DNA from 2 places in the Marmoricola sp. OAE513 genome. Region 2 is predicted to be linked to the other one. Evidence: riboswitches for the same ligand, from Rfam matches in the RefSeq annotation. Region 2 holds a riboswitch; the other holds the start of a gene.
The links. A riboswitch is a leader RNA that binds a small molecule or an ion and turns the genes downstream of it on or off. The one in region 2 is predicted to bind cyclic di-AMP.
Positions count from the first base shown of each region.

Region 1 (9,511 bases), 2.5 Mb from region 2:
CGAGCATGCCGTTGTTGGTGCCGTAGCCGCCGCGCCCCTTCTTCTTCCAGGAGCTCGGGACCCCGCCCTTGAACTCGTGGCGGCTCACCACCGGGTACCACCCGAACGTGGACCCGGCGTGCTGCAGCTCGAACGCGGTGCAGCCAGATGGGCGGCCGCAGGAGCCGGGCTTGGCCTGGGCCGGCAGCACCACGGCGAGCGAGGTCGCCAGGGCGCCGAGCGCCAGGAGCGCGATCAGACGGAGCTTGTGGGGGCGTGAAGACATCCCGCCAACCTAGGCAAAGCGACACGCGGTCGCAAACCGGGCGCAGAACGCCTGGGGAGGGCATCGGAACTCGTACGCTCAGGCCAGGCAACTCGGGCCTCACCTGCCCCAGTAGTCACTTCCCCTCCCAGTCAGGCCCCTTCCCCATGTTTCGTGCATTCCTGCTGGTCGTCACCGCCTCCGTTGCGCTGTTGGCCGCCGGCTACTACGTCGACGCGTTCGACGGCTCCGGCCCCGGCAGCGAGCTGGCTGCCAACAAGAGCCAGGACAACACCCTGGGCGCGTTCTCGCGACCCGTGGTGCTGGTGCTCGAGCCGCCGTCCTCCCTCAGCCTGCGCGAGTCCACCCAGGTGCACGTCCAGGCCCAGGCCCCGGCCGCGCCGGGCGACCGGGTGCGTCTCGAGACCGCCGGCACGTACGGCCTCGGGTTCGTGAAGGTCAGCACCGGTTACCTCGACGAGAACCTGCGCGCGACCCTGATCCTGACCGGGCGCGCCTACCTGGGGACCTACAAGTACTGGGTCAAGGTTCCGGCGACCGGTCGCTACCAGGAAGGCCAGAGCGCGACCTTCGAGGTGACCATCGGTACACCGCCTCCGCCCGCCGCCCCGGTGTGCTCGGGAGACAACCCGGTCAAGGAGGACGGCACCCCGTGGGTGTGCACGTTCGACGACGAGTTCGACGGGAACGAGCTGAACCGCAAGTACTGGGTCCCGCAGGAGACGAGGACGAGCGGCTTCACGACCGGCACCCGGACCCGCTACGCGTGCGGCGTGGACAGCCCCGACACCATCAGCGTCGCGGGCGGCGCGCTGCGGCTCTCCCTGGTCGAGCTGCCCGCCGTGCAGAAGTGCGGGAAGAAGTCGTCGAAGTTCGCCTTCGGCCAGGTGATGCACCACCAGACGTTCTCGCAGACCTACGGCAAGTACGAGATCCGGGCGCGGATCCCCGACGTCCAGGTGCCCGGCGTCCAGCAGTCCTTCTGGTTGTGGCCGGTGAAGAACACCTACGGCGGGTGGCCGGCTTCGGGCGAGATCGACTTCGCCGAGATGTACAGCAACGCCGTCGGCATCAACAAGCCGTTCATCCACTACCTCCCCGGCGAGGGCCGCAAGGGCACCAGCCAGAACCGCACCCACGACTACTGCTCGATCGACGTGGGCGAGTTCAACACCTACGGGGTGGAGTGGCAGCCGCAGAAGATCACCGTGCTCGTCAACGGGGTCGTCTGCTTCGTCAACGAGTACAAGTCCGCGCTGGCCGGGGTCCAGGGCCGGAGCTCGCCGTTCGACAAGCCTTTCTACCTGGCGATGAACCAGGCCATGGGCGCCCTCGGCAACGAGTACGACCCTGCTGTCGTTCCGGACACCGTGACGACCGAGATCGACTACGTGCGTATCTGGAAATGAGTTACGCCGGCTCCCGCGGTTGACCAGACCAGTGAGCGCGACGACGAGCCGGACCGGCGCAACACGGGAGATCCCGCCTAGCATCGCTTCACGACGGCCACGACCGGCCGGCCACCCGCACGACGCACATCTCGGAACGCAACACCTGTGTGTCCTCACGTCCTCCCGCACCGGGGACGCCAAGGAGAGCCTGAATGTTCCGGATCCCAGCCCTGGCCACGGCCGGCACCGCCCTGATCGTCGTAGCGGCGCTAGGCGGAAGCAGCTCCGCGGGCTTCGTGCTCGCCGCCGAGCCCACCACGCCCAACGTCCTGGTGACCTCTGCTCCCGGCGAGCTGGTCCTGGAGGAGTCGGGCACGGTCACGGTCCAGGTCACCGGCGACGCCCACCCCGGCGACCGGATCATCCTCAACACCGCGGGTTCCTACAACACCGGGTTCGTCCGGGTCAGTGAGACGGTCCTCGACGACCACCTGATGGCGACCCTGAAGGTGCCCGGTCGCGAGTACCTCGGTTCCTACGACTACTGGGCGAGCACCCCGGCCACGTCGGTCAACCCGGAGCGCTCCAGCGAGCGGTTCACGATCGACATCGTCTCCCCGCCGCCTCCGGTGAACCCGAACTGCGGTAGCGGCGCTCCGAGAAAGGCGGACGGCAGCCCGTGGGTCTGCACGTTCGCCGACGACTTCGAGGGCAAGGCCCTCGACCGCCGCTACTGGGTCGCGCAGCGCACCGAGAACAGCGGTTTCACGACCGGTAACAAGATCAAGTACGCGTGCGCGTTCGACAGCCCGGAAACCATCGGCGTCCGCGGCGGCAACCTCGAGTTGTCCCTGGTCGAGCGCACGGAGTCGCGCGACTGCGGCAAGGACAAGTCGTCGAAGTACGCGTACGGCCAGGTCATGCACCACCAGACGTTCGCCCAGACCTACGGGCGCTACGAGGTCCGGGCCAAGATCCCCGACCTTCGGGTTCCGGGCTCGCAGCAGTCGTTCTGGCTGTGGCCGGAGAAGGACACCTACGGCCCGTGGCCGCTGTCGGGGGAGATCGACTTCGCGGAGATGTACAGCAACGACCCCGGCATCGTGAAGCCGTTCATCCACTACACCCCGGGCGAGTCGACCGACGGCACCAACAAGAACGTCACCCACACGCGGTGCCCCATCAAGGTCGGTCAGTTCAACACCTACGGACTCGTCTGGGAGCCGGGCAAGCTCACGATCCTGCTCAACGGCAAGGTCTGCATGATCAACGAGTACTCCTCGGCGCTCGCCGGTTTCTACGGCGAGACCTCCCCCTTCGACCACCCCTTCTACCTGGCGCTGAACCAGGCGATGGGCGCGATCGGCAACGAGTACGTGGATGACCAGGTGCCCGACCGGCTCACCACGCAGATCGACTACGTCCGCATCTGGAAGTGAAGTCCACGTAGCCTGCGGGGGTGATCAAGTACCTGGGCTCCAAGCGCGCTCTGGTCGGGGTGCTCGGGGAGATCGCGACCCGGGTCGGCGCCACCACCGCCGTCGACCTGTTCACCGGGACGACCCGCGTGGCCCAGGAGTTCAAGAAGCGCGGTCTCGAGGTCACCGCCCACGACGTGGCCACGTACAGCGAGGTGCTGGGCAACTGCTACATCAGCACAGATGCTGACGCGGTCGACCGCGCCGAGCTCGACGACGCGCTGGCCCGCCTGGCCGCGCTCCCGGGCCGCGCCGGCTACTTCACCGAGACGTTCTGCATCCAGTCCCGCTTCTTCCAGCCGCACAACGGCGCTCGGGTCGACGCGATCCGCGACCTCCTCGAGAGCGAGTACCGGGACTCACCGCTCTTCCCGGTCCTGCTCACCAGCCTGATGCTCGCCGCCGACCGGGTCGACTCCACCACCGGCGTCCAGATGGCCTACCTCAAGCAGTGGGCACCGCGGGCCTACCACGACCTCGACCTGCGGGCACCTGAGCTGATCCCCGGGACCGGCCACACCCTGCGCGGGGATGCGACCCGGACCATCGACCTCCTCCCCCGGGTCGACCTGATGTACCTGGACCCGCCCTACAACCAGCACCGGTACTTCACGAACTACCACGTCTGGGAGACCCTGGTCCGCTGGGACGAGCCCGAGTCGTACGGCATCGCGCGCAAGCGCGTCGACGCCCGCGACGAGGAGACCAAGAGCGTCTTCAACCTCAAGCGCGAGATGGCTCCGGCCTTCGCCGACCTCGTCCGCCGGGCACGCGCCGACGTCCTGGTCGTGTCGTACAACGACGAGTCGTGGATCACCGCGGAGGAGATGACCCGGGCGCTGCGCGACGCCGGACACGAGGACGTGCGGATGCTCGCCTTCGACTCCAAGCGGTACGTCGGCGCGCAGATCGGCATCCACAACAACCTCGGCCAGCGCGTCGGCGAGGTCAAACGGCTGCGCAACGTCGAGTACGTCTTCGTGGCGGGCCCGACCGACCGGGTGGAGGCGGCCACCGACATCGATCTCTCCGTGGCGGGGTCTTCTGGTTTGATTCTCGGGTGACCGACTCGACTTTCGCCGTGATCGGCGCCGGACCGTCCGGGCTCGCTGCCGCCCGCAACCTCCAGCGCCGTGGCCTCCCCTGGGTCGGCTACGAGCTCGGCAGCGGTGTCGGTGGCCTCTGGGACATCGACTCCCCGCGGTCCACGGTCTACGAGTCCGCACACCTGATCTCCTCGCGCACGACGACGCAGTTCACCGAGTTCCCGATGGCCGAGGGCGTGGCCGACTACCCCTCGCACCGCGAGCTGGCCGCGTACTTCAACGCCTTCGCCGACGAGTTCGACCTGCGGTCGGGCTTCCACTTCGACACCGAGGTCACCGCCGTACGCCGCGACGGCGACGCCTGGGCGGTCACCGTCCGCGACGCTTCCGGGGAGCACACCCACCGGCACGCCGGGGTGCTGCTCGCCAACGGCACGCTCTCGGAGCCCAACGTGCCGACCTTCGCCGGTCAGGACACCTTCACCGGCGAGATCCTGCACACCAGCTCCTACAAGCGCGGCGAGCAGTTCGCCGGCAAGCGCGTGCTCATCATCGGCGCGGGCAACTCCGGCTGCGACATCGCGGTCGACGCGGTGCACCACGCCGCCGCGATCGACATGTCGGTCCGTCGCGGGTACCACTTCGTGCCGAAGTACGTCCTCGGCAAACCTGCCGACACCCTCAACCAGGGCAAGCCGCTGCCCCCGAGGATCAAGCAGTTCATCGACTCCCGCGTGCTCAAGCTGTTCACCGGTGACCCGGTGAAGTTCGGCTTCCCCGAGCCGGACCACGCGATCTACGAGTCGCACCCGATCGTGAACTCGCTGATCCTGCACCACCTCGGCCACGGCGACCTGCGGGTGCGTCCGGACATCGACCGGTTCGACGGGGACGAGGTCGTCTTCGCCGACGGCTCCCGGACGGCGTACGACCTGGTCGTGCTGGCGACCGGCTACGCGCTGCACTACCCGTTCGTGGACGCGGGCCTGCTCGGTTGGAGCGGCCCGGGCTCGGGCAGTGCTCCGGACCTCTACCTCAACGTCTTTGCTCGTGGCGCCGACGCACGCGGTCTCTTCGTGCTCGGCATGATCGAGGCCTCGGGGATCGGCTGGCAGGGCCGCTACGAGCAGGCCGACCTGGTCGCGGGCTATCTGGCCGCACAGACGGCGGGTTCGGACGTCACGGCGTTCGAGAAGCGCATCGACGACGCGCACCCGGACCTGTCCGGCGGCTACAAGTACCTGGGCCTCGAGCGGATGGCGTACTACGTCAACAAGGACGCCTACCGGAACGCGGTACGCCGTGAGGCCGAGGAGTTCGGGCCGTGATCGCCCAGGTACTCAGCCTCGCGACCGACGTCGACGACATCCGGATCGCGTTCAACGAGAGCTCGCTGACGGTCCTCAAGATCGTCATCGGCACGATCCTGTTCGGCATCGCGCTCGACACCAAGGTCTCCGACTTCACCGCCGCGCTGCGCCGCCCGTGGGTGATCACGATCGGCGTGCTCGCCCAGTTCATCGCGCTGCCGGCGCTGACGTTCCTGCTCACACTGCTGCTCGACGTCCGCGGTTCGGTCGCGCTCGGAATGATCCTGGTTGCCTGCTGTCCGCCGGGCAACGTCTCGAACGTGCTCACCCACCGCGCCGGCGGTGACGTCGCGCTGTCGGTCTCGATGACCGCGGTGAGCAACCTGCTGGCGATCTTCCTGATGCCGCTGAACATGGCGTTCTGGGGCGGGCTGCACCCGACCGGCGAGAAGCTGCTCGAGGACATCGACCTGTCGGCCGTCGACATGCTCGTCGAGGTCGGCCTGGTCATCGGGGTGCCGTTCGTCCTCGGCATCTCGATCGCCCGGCTCTGGCCGGCCGTCGCGGAGCGCGCCCACAAGGTCGTCGGGCCGGTCTCGTTCCTCGCCCTGGGCGTCGTCATCGTCCTCGGCGTCACCAAGAACTGGGACCTGTTCCTCGACTACATCAGCATCGTCCTGCTGGCGGTCTTCCTGCACGACGCGCTCGCGCTCGCGCTGGGTTGGTGCATCGGCAGGGCCACCCGGCTGCCCGACCGCAGCGTGAAGGCGATGACCTTCGAGGTCGGCATCCGCAACGCGGGCCTCGGCCTGCTGCTGGTGTTCTCCTACTTCGACGGCCTCGGCGGGATGGCGCTCGTCGCCGCCTGGTGGGGAATCTGGGACATCGTCGCCGGACTGGCCCTCGCCCAGTGGTGGTCCTCCCGCTCGTCTGAGAAGAAAGCAGTCACCGCATGAAGATCCTGGTCACCGGCGGCAGCGGCTTCCTCGGCAGTGCCGTCGTACGACGCCTCAGCGCCGCCGGCCACGACGCCGTGGTTGCGGACCTGCGAGAGCCGGAGACCCTCCCCGACGGTGTGACCTTCGCGCGCTTCGACGTCACCGACGCCGACCTCGTCGGCGCGGTGATCGGGGCCGTGCAGCCCGAGGTCGTCGTGCACCTGGCCTCGATCGTCACACCCGGCAAGAAGTCGAACCGCGAGCTCGAGTACGCCGTCGACGTCGACGGCACCCGCAACGTCCTGGACGCGTGCTTGGCGCACGGCGTACGCCGGATCGTCGTGTCCTCCAGCGGAGCGGCGTACGGGTACCACGCGGACAACCCCGCCTGGTTGACCGAGATCGACCAGGTGCGCGGCAACGAGGAGTTCGCCTACTCCCACCACAAGCGGTTGGTGGAGGAGATGCTTGCCGAGCTGCGAACGAGCACCCCGGCGCTCGAGCAGGTCGTGCTGCGGATCGGCACGATCCTCGGCGAGTCCGTCGACAACCAGATCACGGCACTGTTCGACTGGCCGTTCCTGCTCAAGGTCGGCGGCGCCGATTCTCCGTTCGTCTTCATCTGGGACACCGACGTCGCCGCCATCATCGAGCGCGGCGCGACCGGTCCGGCGGACGCGGTCGTCGGGGTCACCAACGTCGCCGGCGACGGCACCCTCACGATGGACGACATCGCGCAACGGCTCGGCAAGCGGGCCGTGTCGGTGCCGACGATCGCCCTGCAGGGTGTGCTCGGCGTGCTGAAGCCGCTGGGGCTGTCGGCGTACGGGCCGGAACAGACGAGGTTCCTGCAGTTCCGACCCGTGCTCGCCAACGACCGGCTGCGCACCACCTTCGGGTACGTGCCGAGCAAGACCTCCTCAGAGGCCTTCGACGCCTGGCTGGCAGCGCGCGCTCAGCGCACCCGGCCGTAGTAGACCGAGCGGGTCCAGATGCGCTCCTTGCGGACCCGGGTGCCCGAGTACGGCGCGTGCCAGATCTGGTTCTTCCCGGCGTAGATCGCGACGTGGTAGATCCCGCCACCGTCGTGGAAGAACACCAGGTCCCCGGCGCGGCGGTCCTTGGCGCGCAGGTGCTTCACCCGGCCGTACTGGGCAGCCGAGGAGTGCGGAAGCTTCTTGCCGAGCCGCTTGAAGGTCCACATCGTCAGACCCGAGCAGTCGAAGCGACGCGGGCCGGCGGCACCGTAGGAGTAGCTCGACCCCTTGCGGGTCGCGGCCACGCGGACGGCCTTGCGACCGAACGCCTTGGCGCGCTTCAGCCTCTGAGCCTTCTTCTGGGCCCTGATCTGTGCCGCGGTGGGAGCCGGAGCAGCCGCCGGGGCAGCGGGAGCCTGGGTGGTCGGGGTGCCCGACACCGAGGCGAGGTCAGCCTGCGCCGGCGCCGGAGCGACCAGGACAGCAAGGGCAACGAAAGGCGCGCAGAGGAGTCCGAGCGCGCGCAGATGAGTACGACCAGTCGTCGTGGACATGTGAAACCTGTGCGGTCACGCTTACGAGGGTTGACCTGTCGGATTCGGGCTACCGTTGCCCGGCCACTCGTGTGGCTTCACCCCAAGTCCCACCGGACAGCTCGTGTGGACACTGCGTGAGACGTCGTGCTGGTTCCTCCGCGCCCGTCATCCCCACTCGCTTTCGCGTCGTGTTGTCCGGCTCATGACGGGCCTCAGCGTGAGCAACGGACAGCACCCCAAGAACTTGGGGGCGCATCCAGTGAATCGGCATCGAGGACCGGTTCCTGACCAGTTACGCGGGAAATGTGAGTCAGCGCACGTGGTTGAGGAAGATCACACACGCGGTCGAGCACGGTGCCCCGGGTGGGGGTCGAACCCACACTGAACGGTTTTTAAGACCGCTTCCTCTGCCGGTTGGGATACCGGGGCCAGGAGGAACCGATCATAAGTAGGTCTTGCGCGGGTGCAGCGCGTGCGCGCCCGCCACCCGGTCGAGGAACAGCAGCCCCTCGCAGTGGTCGATCTCGTGCTGCAGCGCCCGGGCCTCGAAGGCCTCGGCCTCGATGATGACCTCGGCGCCGGTGCCCGGCTCCTGCCCCCGGACGACGAGCCGGGAGGCGCGCTTCACGTCACCGGTCAGGTCGGGCACGCTCATGCAGCCCTCGCGCGCCTTCTCGTTGCGGGTCGCGCTGACGATCTCCGCGTTGCAGAGCACGAACGTGCCGTGGTGGCCGCGGGTCTTGGGGTGCTCGGAGACGTCCACGCAGAACACCTTCGCACTCACCCCGACCTGAGGCGCGGCCAGGCCGACGCACCCGGGCGAGACCCGCATGGTGGCGATCAGGTCCGCCGCGAGCTGCACGATCTCGGGATCGGTCGGGTCGACCACCGCGCCGGGGCGCGACAGGACGGGGTCAGGGGCCCGGACGACCGGGAGGACGCGGCCTTCCATCAGAGGTCGTCGCTGTCCAGGGCGCGCAGGGAGACGTCGACACCGAGCGCCGTGGCTGCCGCGCTCAGCGAGGCGCTCAGCTCATCGGCGGAGACGGACGCGGGCAGGTCGACCTCAGCGATGAGCACGTAGAGCTCGCCCGCCAGGCGCGTGGTCAGGTCGGTGATGTTGCCGCCCACCGCTGCGACTTCGGCGACCACGTTGGAGACGATCCCCGGACGGTCGCCCCCGTGCACGCTGAGCAGGTACGACGAGCCGCGGCTGACGGGAGTCTCCGCGGGGACCGCGCGCACGGACACCGAGAGGGAGCCGTCCGCGGTGAGCCCGCCGAGCCCCTCCTCGACCTCTCCGGGCGAGGCGGAGCCGTCGGTGATCAGCGTCATCGCGAAGTGACCGCGCAGCAGCGTCATCGTCGAGTCCTCGATGTTCAGGCCCAGTCCGGCGAGGACACCCGTGGTCTCCGCGATGATCCCGGGACGGTCGTGGCCGAGGACGGTGATGGCGAGGAGCGGCATGTGCTGAGTCTTCCACCCAGCAGAACGCCCTGGAAAACGTTCTCACCTGCTCGTGCAGAACCCCTGTTTTCAGGGCAAAACTGTCGGTACCGGTCACTAGGTT
Region 1 is NZ_JBEPOC010000001.1:1,035,454-1,044,964, forward strand. It holds gene ABIE44_RS05305 (hypothetical protein) at 1-265, opposite strand, end outside; gene ABIE44_RS05310 (glycoside hydrolase family 16 protein) at 412-1,674, shown strand; gene ABIE44_RS05315 (family 16 glycosylhydrolase) at 1,869-3,095, shown strand; gene ABIE44_RS05320 (DNA adenine methylase) at 3,116-4,198, shown strand; gene ABIE44_RS05325 (flavin-containing monooxygenase) at 4,195-5,508, shown strand; gene ABIE44_RS05330 (bile acid:sodium symporter family protein) at 5,505-6,446, shown strand; gene ABIE44_RS05335 (SDR family oxidoreductase) at 6,443-7,402, shown strand; gene ABIE44_RS05340 (C40 family peptidase) at 7,384-7,959, opposite strand; cyclic di-AMP (ydaO/yuaA leader) riboswitch at 7,963-8,137, opposite strand; tRNA gene ABIE44_RS05345 (tRNA-Leu) at 8,297-8,370, opposite strand; gene def (peptide deformylase) at 8,384-8,893, opposite strand; gene ABIE44_RS05355 (glycine cleavage system transcriptional repressor) at 8,893-9,408, opposite strand.
Region 1: it holds a riboswitch for cyclic di-AMP, as region 2 does, so the genes downstream of both, ABIE44_RS05340 (C40 family peptidase) here and ABIE44_RS17570 (C40 family peptidase) in region 2, are expected to answer to the same signal.

Region 2 (9,511 bases):
CGGAGCAGCCCCTGGGCCGCAGCCGGCTTGCGCGCCGACAGCGCGGACGGCACGAGAGCGGCGGCGTGCAGGCGCGACGTCAGGTGTCGCCGAGCCGCACGCTCGGCCCGGACCAGCCCCTGGGAGCCGAGCTCGTCGGCGATCGTCCGGAAGTAGTGCCGCTCCTCGGCGAACCGCTCGCCGGTCAGGGTCTTCAGCGACGAGTCGCTGCTGGTGTGCCGCCGGTACTGGAACGCGACCTCCGGGCAGAGCGCCATCGACCCTCCGCCGCGGAGCACGTCCAGGAGCAGACCGAGGTCCTGGACGACGTGGAAGTCGGGACGGAAACCGATCTGCTCGATCACGTCCCGCCGCCAGCACAGGCTGGGGAAGTAGGTCCAGTTGCCGCGGAGCAGCGAGACCATCAACGACTCGCCGGACAGCTCACGCGGACCCTCGACGCTCGGGGTCAGCCGGCTCTTGACCCGGTCGACGAGCGGCCGCACCACCCGGTTGGTCTCGTCGATGATCTCGACGCCGGTCTCGATGATGGCCACGCCGGGGAACGTTGCGATCGCCCGCTCGAGGTCAGCCAGGTACCGCGTCTTCATCAGGTCGTCGGCGCCCATCACCACGACGTACTCGGCGGAGGCGAGGCTGAGTGCCTTCATGTAGTTGAGGTTCGCGCCGAGATTCTCCTCGTTGCGGTGGTACTCGATCCGGTCGTCGCCCAGGTCGGCGAACCACGTCGCGATCGTCGGGTCCGGGTAGCCGTCGTCGACGACGACCAGGCGCCAGTCCCTCGAGGTCTGCGCCCGGACACTGGCCACGGTCTGGCGCATCATGTCGGGGTCGCCGTAGAACGGCAGCAGGACGTCGATCATCGGTTCGCCTCCATCAGGACGGGTTCCGCTCGAGCGGGCTCGGGCGAGATCGGGGCAGGGCGCGTCGAGGTGGCGCGCACCCAGCAGCCGAGGGCGACGGCGGCGAGCGCGATCAGCAGCAGCGCCGACGGTGGGGACCAGTGCGTCGCCTCGACCAGGGCGTGCTTGGCGCGCTGCCCGGCCATCACGTGCCACTGGCTGAGCAGCTGGACGGCGACGAGGCCGACGGCGACCGCGGGTGCAGCGAACCTGGCCTGCGGGAACGGTCGCGCGTCGGTGTCGAGCAGGTACCCGGTGAGCACGATGAGCCCGACGGTGAACGGCATCCCGTAGCGCCCCTGCCACGCGCCGCCGACCTGGTGGAAGGAGATGACGGTCAGCGAGGCGGGCACGGCGAACGAGACCAGGGCGACGAAGCCGATGCCGAGCAGTACCCGACCTCCTCCTGCACGGCGGAGCACGGCGAGGACCGTCATCCCGACCAGCACCAGGAGCAGGACCGCGTAGACCAGGGCCGGAGCGTGCTCGTCGCGCATCGGGAAGGCGCCGATCGCCTGGAGCGGCCAGAGCACGATCCCTCGGGCGACGGCGCTCCACGGGTTCCCGAGGAAGATCGCGCGTTCCGCGGACGGGCTGTTCACGCCGGAGAGCAGCACCCAGGCGATCTCGAACCCGATGGCAACCCCGGTGGCCAGGCCGATCGCGATCTCGCGTCCGCCCCGGGGCAGGAGCGCGCGAGCGGTGACCACCGGGCCGTGGACGACCGCGACCGCCACCACGATGAGGCCGAGCCAGAGCAGCCCGAGGGTGTGCGTGTTGGCGAGCACGGCGGACGCGACCGCGAGGGCGGCGTACGACGGGGTGCGCCGCTGGTCGCCGCGCGGCGCGACGAGAGCGAGGAGGGCCACCCACGCAGCCAGGCCGGCAAGCATCTCGAGCCCGTTCGGCGTGGCCACGGCGGTCGAGTAGACCGTGGTGGGCAGCGCTGCGACGAGGCCGGCGACCAGGGGCCAGACGGTACGCGCGCCGGCGAGGGTCAGCCAGATCGTCATCATGAAGAGGGCACACCCCAGGAGGGCGGTCACCAGCCGCATCGCGTACAGGTTCGCGGTGCCGTGGAACGGTGCTGCCAGGGTGCCGACGAGCCCGTAGAACACCGGGTTGTAGCGCGAGGCCCCGCTGGCGAGCATGACCTCGCCGTTCGCGAGCGTCTCGTACGGACGGCAGTTGAAGGTGCGCGTGTAGGGCCGTGCCTCGCACGCGGCCCGAGCGGCCTCGGCGACGTCCGCACGTACCGGGATCAGGTCACCCCGGCCGAGATCGGCCGAGACCTGCTCGCTCCCGGCCTCCCAGTGGCCGAGCGCCACCGAGCTCGCCCGGTAGGAGTGGTCGAACTCGTCGATGCCGTAGTTCGGCGCGACGCAGAGGATCCACCCGAGCTGGAGCGCCAGGAAGCCGACGCCGGCCAGCACGGTGGTGCGGAGGCGTGCGCTCATCGAACGCGTTCGCGCTGCTCGGCGAGCGCGAGCTCACGGGTCAGCTCGACCAGCTGGTTCTCGACGTGGTGCAGCCGCTGGTAGCAGGCCATCGTGGTGAACAGGAACGTCATCACGAAGGTGTAGAGCAGCAGGTCCGTGCCCCGCTGGACGCCGACGAGGTGGGCCGCCCAGACGGTCGTCTCCGGGAACGCGACCGCGACGACGCCGAGCGGCACGAGCGCGAGCAGCGCGATCCGGCGGACGGCCTGGTGGGTGGCGGGACGACGCTCGCGCAGGGTCAGGAACCCGAATGTCAGGGTGCCGCCGATGAGCAGGACCTTGATCAGCATCAGATCGCCCGCAGACGTCGGACCGCGAGGTCGAAGAGGATGTTGATCGCGTTGATGTTGGTCTGCCCCTTGCCGCGCGAGTACTCGGTGTAGATCACCGTCGTCGGCACCTCGGTGTAGGTCAGTCCGTTCGGCACGATCGCCGAGAGCAGCTCGCTGGCGTAGGCCATCCGCGGCATCGTCAGCCGGATCCGGGTCAGGGTCAGCCGGTCGAGCACGCGCAGGCCGTTGTGGGTGTCGGTGACCTCGAGCTTGGACGTCCAGCGGGTGAAGGCGAGCCCGGCCTTGAGCACGAGGCGGCGCGCTGCCGGCATCCGGGTCGTCGTGCCGGTGAAGCGCGAGGCGAGCACCACGTTGCACGCGGTGCTGCGAGCCTCCTCGACCATCCGGACCGCGTCCGAGACCAGGTGCTGGCCGTCGGCGTCGAAGGTGACGACGTAGGCACCGTCGGTGGCGCGCAGGACGTGGTCGAATCCGGTCTGCAGTGCGGCGCCCTGACCCTGGTTGACCGCGTGCCGCAGGACGGTGGCGCCGGCCGCACGCGCGATCAGGTCCGAACCGTCGTGGCTGCCGTCATCGACGCAGAGGACGTTGCTGAACTCCGTGTGCAGCGTGCCGATGACCTCGGCCACCGTGGTGGCTTCGTTGAACATCGGCACGATGACCCAGACATCGTCCATCGCCATGAGTTGACCTCCCCTTTGACACCCCAGGCACTGACCTGATCGTCCATCAGAACGGAGGTGGATAAAAGGGACATAGCGAAACATTCGGTCTGAAACGCCCTATTCAGGCCGAAAGGCGCGGGCGACTAGTCAATTCGGGCTATGCGGCCCGGCTCCGGTCAGTCGAGGCCGAGGGAGAACGCCGACTCCAGGTCGTGCTGGCTGTACGCGCGGAAGGCGATGTGGGTCTCGGTCTCGAGCACGCCGGCGACCTTGTTGAGCTTGTCGGCGATCGTCGTGGCGACGGCGTCGTGGTCACGGACGCGGACCATCGCGATCAGGTCGATCGTGCCGGTCACCGAGTACACCTCGGTGACACCGTCGAGGGCAGCGATCTCCTCGGCGACCTCGGGGATGCGGTTGACGTCTGCCTTCACGAAGACGATGGCGGTGATCATGGCTGCAACCTACTCCTCACCGCGCCGGCTGGTGGAAGGTCGGCATCGACCTGCGCTCGTCGAACGGGGCGAGCCCCTGACGGGACTCCTCGACGGCGTCGTGCAGCGCGAGGTGCTTGCCGGCGCCGCGGACCGGGCACGACCACTCGCCGTCGACCCGCACCAGCCGGACACCGGGACTCTCCAACCAGCGCAGCGCCTTCTCCGTCTCCTCGGCGGTGGCCGCCGGCGTGGGACCGAGGCCCCGGCCCACCGTCTCGGAGGAGAGGCGCAGCTGCTCCACATACTCCCCGGCATGGGCGTCGACCGGGATCACCCCGGCGCCGGCCAGCCGACCGTGGCGGATGACGTGCACGGCCCAGAGGCCGCTGTCCTCGCGACGGGCCGCTACCACCTCGGCACAGCGCGTCAGGGCGCGCAGACGCTGGGTGCGGGACGCGGCGCGCAGGAACGCCGAGAGCCGGTCGCGGTGGACGCCGGCGTCCTCGAACCGTTCGCCCGCGCTGAGGGCGTCCATCCGGTGCGAGATCGCCTCGACCACCTCGTCGGCGCGGTGCAACAGGTTGTCGCGGAGCTCGGCGACCATCTCGGCGTAGGTGTCCAGGTCGGTGCTGCCGTCGCACGGGGCCAGGCACCGACCCATCTCGGCGAGCACGCAGGCCGATCTCGACGGGGTAGCGGGCAGCCGGCCGCTGCACTGCCGGACGGGGAAGGTCTCGTGCAGGGCGGCGAGCGACTTCTCGGCGCGCTTGCGCGAGCTGAACGGACCGAAGTAGTCGGCGTCGTCGTCGAGCACCTGGCGCACCAGGGACAGCCGGGGCCACACCTCGTTGGTCAGCTTGAGCCAGTGCACTTTCTCGGGGAACCGGCTCTTGCGGTTGTAGCGCGGCTTGTGCTGCGCGATCAGCCGTAGCTCGCGGACCTCGGCCTCCAGCGGCGTCGCGCACTCGATGCCCTCGACGCGGGTCGCGATGCCGACCATCTCGCCCATCCGCGAGCGGGTCTCCGAGGCCGTGAAGTACGAGCGCACCCGGGTGCGCAGGTCGCGGGACGTGCCGACGTACAGCACCCGGTCGCGGTCGTCGCGGAAGAGGTAGACCCCGGGTGCGTGCGGAAGGTCCTCGGCCAGGTGCCGCTTGCGCCGCTGCGCCGAGGTCACCCGCGAGGTGAAGGTCTGCAGCTCCTCGATCGTGTAGACACCGAGACTGCCGAGCCGTTCGAAGAGCCCGTGCAGCACGTCCACGGTCGCCCGGGCGTCCGAGAGGGCCCGGTGGTTGGGCGTCGTGGTGGCACCGAACGCGACGGCCAGCGAGCTGAGCTTGCAGTTCGGGGCGTCGTCGCGGGTGACCACCCGGCGCGCCAGCCGGGCGGTGTCGAGCACCTCGAACTTCGGCCACGCGTACCCCAGCGTCTCGGCGTTGTGCTTGAGGAAGCCGACGTCGAACGGGGCGTTGTGCGCGACGAGGACGCAGCCGCGGGCGAACTCCAGGAAGGCCGGCAGCGCCGAGTCGATCGGGGGAGCCGAGGCCACCATCGAGTTGGTGATCCCGGTGAGCACGGCGATGAACGGAGGGATCGCGGAGTGCGGGTTCACCAGGGTCTGGAACTCACCGAGGATCTCGCCACCGCGCACCTTCACCGCGCCGATCTCGGTGATCATCGCGCCCTGGGAGACGGCTGCGCCGGTGGTCTCGAGGTCGACGACGCAGAAGGTCAGGTCGCGCAGGGGACGCCCGAGCTCGTCGAAGCTCATCTGTGCAGCCCACCGCGACGACGCGGGGTCGAGGTGCGCTGCGGTCATGGGACGACCGTAGGAAAGACCGCCGACACAAACGGGTCCGACGCGCGCACTAGACTCGCCCGGTTCCACCACACCAACGAGGAGTCACCCGTGAGCATCGCCCTTCCCGGACCCACCCAGCGCTGGCGTTGCGGCGGTTGCGGCAACCTCACCCGTTTCGACCTCACCCGCACCCGCCGTACGACGGAGTTCTGGCACTTCGACCTCGCCGGGGACCACGACGTCGAGCAGACCGAGCTGCGCGAGGAGTCGGTGGAGTCGGTGACCTGCCGCTGGTGCGGCCGTGACGACGCGATCGAGCTGGTCGACCGCAACGACGCTGACCCGACGGGAACGCCCGGGGCCTGAGACCCGCCTCCTCCGGATGTGTCGGAGGTCGGTGCGAGTCTTCTTCTCGACCGCAGAACGCGGAACGAGAAGGAGAGAACCGATGAGCGTGCACGTCGACTGCGACACCTGCCTGGTCCGTGGCCTGTCGTGCCACGACTGCGTCGTGACGGTCCTGCTGGGGCCGCCCCCCGAGCTCAGCTTCGACGCCGACGAGCAGCAGGCGCTGTCGGTGCTCGCCGACTCCGGGCTGATCCCACCCTTGCGGATGGTCACGCCGGTGGACGGTCGGCACATCGAGTCGGCGTAGGGGCTGGCCGTTTCCTCTGCGCCGGAAGTGACCCCTGGGGCAGGAGTGGCGGACGTGTTCCGAAACACACGGCGACATGGGGCCCAGGTTTGGCACGTCGTTACCGTTCGTTTATCGTCTATGGCTCAGGTCCCTGCACGAGCCACTGACCAGGTGGTTCAGGGGCCGCGCTGAATCCGTCGTCGCGCTTCTCGGAGAGCGTGAACCGGAGCCGGGGAACCACATCTTCATGGGGTGAATCCGGTGCAACGACCGTGGGGTGACCTGTTGTCCGCGCGCTGGTAGGGCGATCTTTGCGCCCGAATCCGTCAGCTCACCTGGTAAGCGTTCGACAAAGAGGAGACCGTCCGCTCGTGCTTCACGGCCGGAAACGCACCGCCACTGTCGTGGCGACCCTGATCGCCCTGCTCGCTGCACTCCTCGTGGTCGCCGTCGGCGTCACGGGTTCTGAGTCCGCGAGCGCCAAACCGGACCTCAAGACGGTCAAGAAGCAGGTCGAGAAGCTCGACCGCCAGGCCGAGGCCGCCTCCGAGCGGTACAACGACGCGAAGGTCAAGGTCGCCCGCACCCAGACCAAGCTGACCGCGCTCAACTCCGACCTCCGCCGCCAGCAGGTCAAGGTCGACTCCATGCGCGAGCAGGTCGCCGCGCTGGTGGTCGAGCAGTTCCAGGGCAACGCCCTCTCGACGACCTCGCAGCTGGTGCTGTCGAACAACCCCGACGCTTTCCTCGACAACCTGAACGCGGTCTCGGCGTACAACAGCCAGCGCGGCCAGGTGATCGAGGACTACAGCACCCAGCTCGACCGGCTGAAGCTGCGCAAGAAGGCCGTCCAGGCCGAGGCGACCCGCCTCAAGGCGCTGCAGAAGCAGATGGGTGCCGAGAAGAAGCAGATCGACAAGAAGGCCGCGAAGGCCCAGGACCTGCTCGACGACCTCGAGGCGCAGGCGCGCGCCAAGCTCCTCGGTGGTGACTACTCGGGCTCGATCCCGACGTTCGACGGTTCGGGCAAGGCCGCGGTGGCCCTCCGGTACGCGCTCGCCCAGGTCGGCAAGCGGTACGTCTACGGCGCAGCCGGTCCGAGCTCGTTCGACTGCTCCGGCCTCACGATGCGCGCCTGGGGCTCGGCCGGCGTCGGCCTGCCGCACTCCTCGCGGGCCCAGACCGGCTCCGGTCTGCGAGTCTCCGAGGGCGACCTCCAGCCCGGCGACCTGGTCTTCTACTACAGCCCGGTGAGCCACGTCGGCATGTACCTGGGCAACGGACTGATCGTGCACGCCGCCAACCCGAGCGCCGGCGTCCGGGTCAGCCCGCTGCACTCGATGCCGTACGTCGGCGCCGTCCGCCCTGGCTGATCGACCCCGGCGGGCACGCAGGTTCGCCGCTGCAGTCGTCATCGGACTGGTCTGCTCGCTGACCCTGGTCGGCTGCTCCGACGACACCAGCATCACGCCGCCGACCGCGGCGACCGACAGCTCCGAGGCACGGGAAGCCGCTGCGCAGCAGACCCTGGGCGACCTCGAGTCGGCGCTGCGTGCCGGCGACGCTCCCGCCGCCGAGGCGCTGGCGGTCCCCGAGCTCGCCGACCGGCTGGACGCAGCCGTGGCCAACATCGAGCGACTAGACCTGGTCGACCTGTCCGTGCGCTACGTCGCCGACATCCCGGCCACCGCGGTCGCCGGGACCGCCGACGGCCCGGAGACCTGGCAGGCGACCGTCGCCGTCTCCTACCGGCTCGACGGCTGGGACACCGGGTCGACGGACGTCGAGACGACCTTCAGCTTCGCCCCCGACGGGGAGGGCGTGAAGATCGCGGAGATCGGTTCGGCGGACGGGCGAACGCCGCTGTGGCTCGCCGGTCCGGTCAAGGCGGTCGCGGTCGGCCGCACGTTGGTGCTGACCCGCGACGGTTCCGGCGAGCGCGCCTCCGCGCTCGCGCAGCGCGCGGTCGCGGACGTCGACAAGGTGCTGCCGCGCTGGCGCGGACGGCTGGTGGTCGAGCAGGCTGCTGACGAGCAGGAGTTCGACCGCGCGCTCGGCGCACCCCGGGCGCAGTACGCGAACATCGCCGCCGTCACCGCCAGCGTCGACGGCTCGCTCGACGCGGGCTCGCCGGTGCACGTGTTCCTGAACCCGGCGGTGTTCGACACGATCGGACGTCGAGGTGCCCAGGTGGTGATGAGCCACGAGTCGACGCACGTCGCCACCGGAGCCACGTTCGCGGACATGCCGACCTGGCTGCTCGAGGGATTCGCCGACTACGTGGCGCTGGCGCACTCGGGGATCGGCGTGCGGACCGCCGCCGCGCAGATCCTGAAGCGGATCCGCACCGACGGCCTCCCCGACACCCTCCCGACCGACGACGACCTGAGCCCGACAGCCGGTGGGCTCGGGGCGACGTACGAGGAGGCGTGGCTCGCGAACCGGTTCCTGGCGCGAGCGTACGGCGAGGCGAAGCTGATCGCGTTCTACGACGCCGTGAACGACGGCACGAAGACCCCGGAGGCCTTCGGCTCGGTCCTCGGGACGACCGAGGCCGCGTTCGTGCAGCGGTGGCGGGCCGACCTGCGCACGCTCGCACGCTGATCGGTCGGACCGGGTCCTGCAGGCCCTCTTCAGGTCGCGTGGCAGGCTGACCGTCATGGAGCAGGACTCGCCGACCGGTGCCCGCACGGGCCTGGTCGTCGCCGCCCTCGCCGGGGCGGTCTTCGTGGTCCTGGCCGTCGTGCTCGTGCCGTGGCACTGGTTCCCGGGTGAGCACGTACACGCGGTCGCGGACGACTCGGTCTTCACGAAGGCGCAGATCGAGCACAACGAGCACGTCGGGTGGATGTTCCGGCTGCCCAGCTGGGCCAACCTGGCGATCGGGCTCGGCGTCTCGCTGTGGCTCGGGCTGAGTAAGCGGGGGAGCAGGATCGTGCAGCGGATGCCCGGTCCCTGGTGGACCCAGGTGCTGCTCGCCACCGGTGTCCTCACCGTCATCGTCTGGGTGGCCCAGCTCCCGCTCTCGGCGCGGGGACAGCAGGTGGCGCGCAGCGAGGGTCTGAGCTCGCAGGGTTGGGGGAGCTGGCTGCTCGACGGGCTGATCGGCACGGGCGTGGCGTGGGCGTTCACCGCGATCGGGGTGCTGGTCGTCCTGGCGATCGCGCGCAGGGCGCCTCGCACCTGGCCCGCCTGGGCGGCCGCGGCCGGCGCCTGCCTGGCGATGATCGGTTCCTTCGTCTACCCGGTCGTCGTCGAGCCGCTCTTCAACGACTTC
Region 2 is NZ_JBEPOC010000001.1:3,508,347-3,517,857, forward strand. It holds gene ABIE44_RS17530 (glycosyltransferase family 2 protein) at 1-863, opposite strand, end outside; gene ABIE44_RS17535 (DUF2142 domain-containing protein) at 860-2,359, opposite strand; gene ABIE44_RS17540 (DUF2304 domain-containing protein) at 2,356-2,691, opposite strand; gene ABIE44_RS17545 (glycosyltransferase family 2 protein) at 2,691-3,377, opposite strand; gene ABIE44_RS17550 (Lrp/AsnC family transcriptional regulator) at 3,536-3,814, opposite strand; gene ABIE44_RS17555 (DEDD exonuclease domain-containing protein) at 3,831-5,615, opposite strand; gene ABIE44_RS17560 (hypothetical protein) at 5,706-5,963, shown strand; gene ABIE44_RS17565 (hypothetical protein) at 6,046-6,252, shown strand; cyclic di-AMP (ydaO/yuaA leader) riboswitch at 6,411-6,594, shown strand; gene ABIE44_RS17570 (C40 family peptidase) at 6,639-7,607, shown strand; gene ABIE44_RS17575 (hypothetical protein) at 7,855-8,838, shown strand; gene ABIE44_RS17580 (M48 family metallopeptidase) at 8,894-9,511, shown strand, end outside.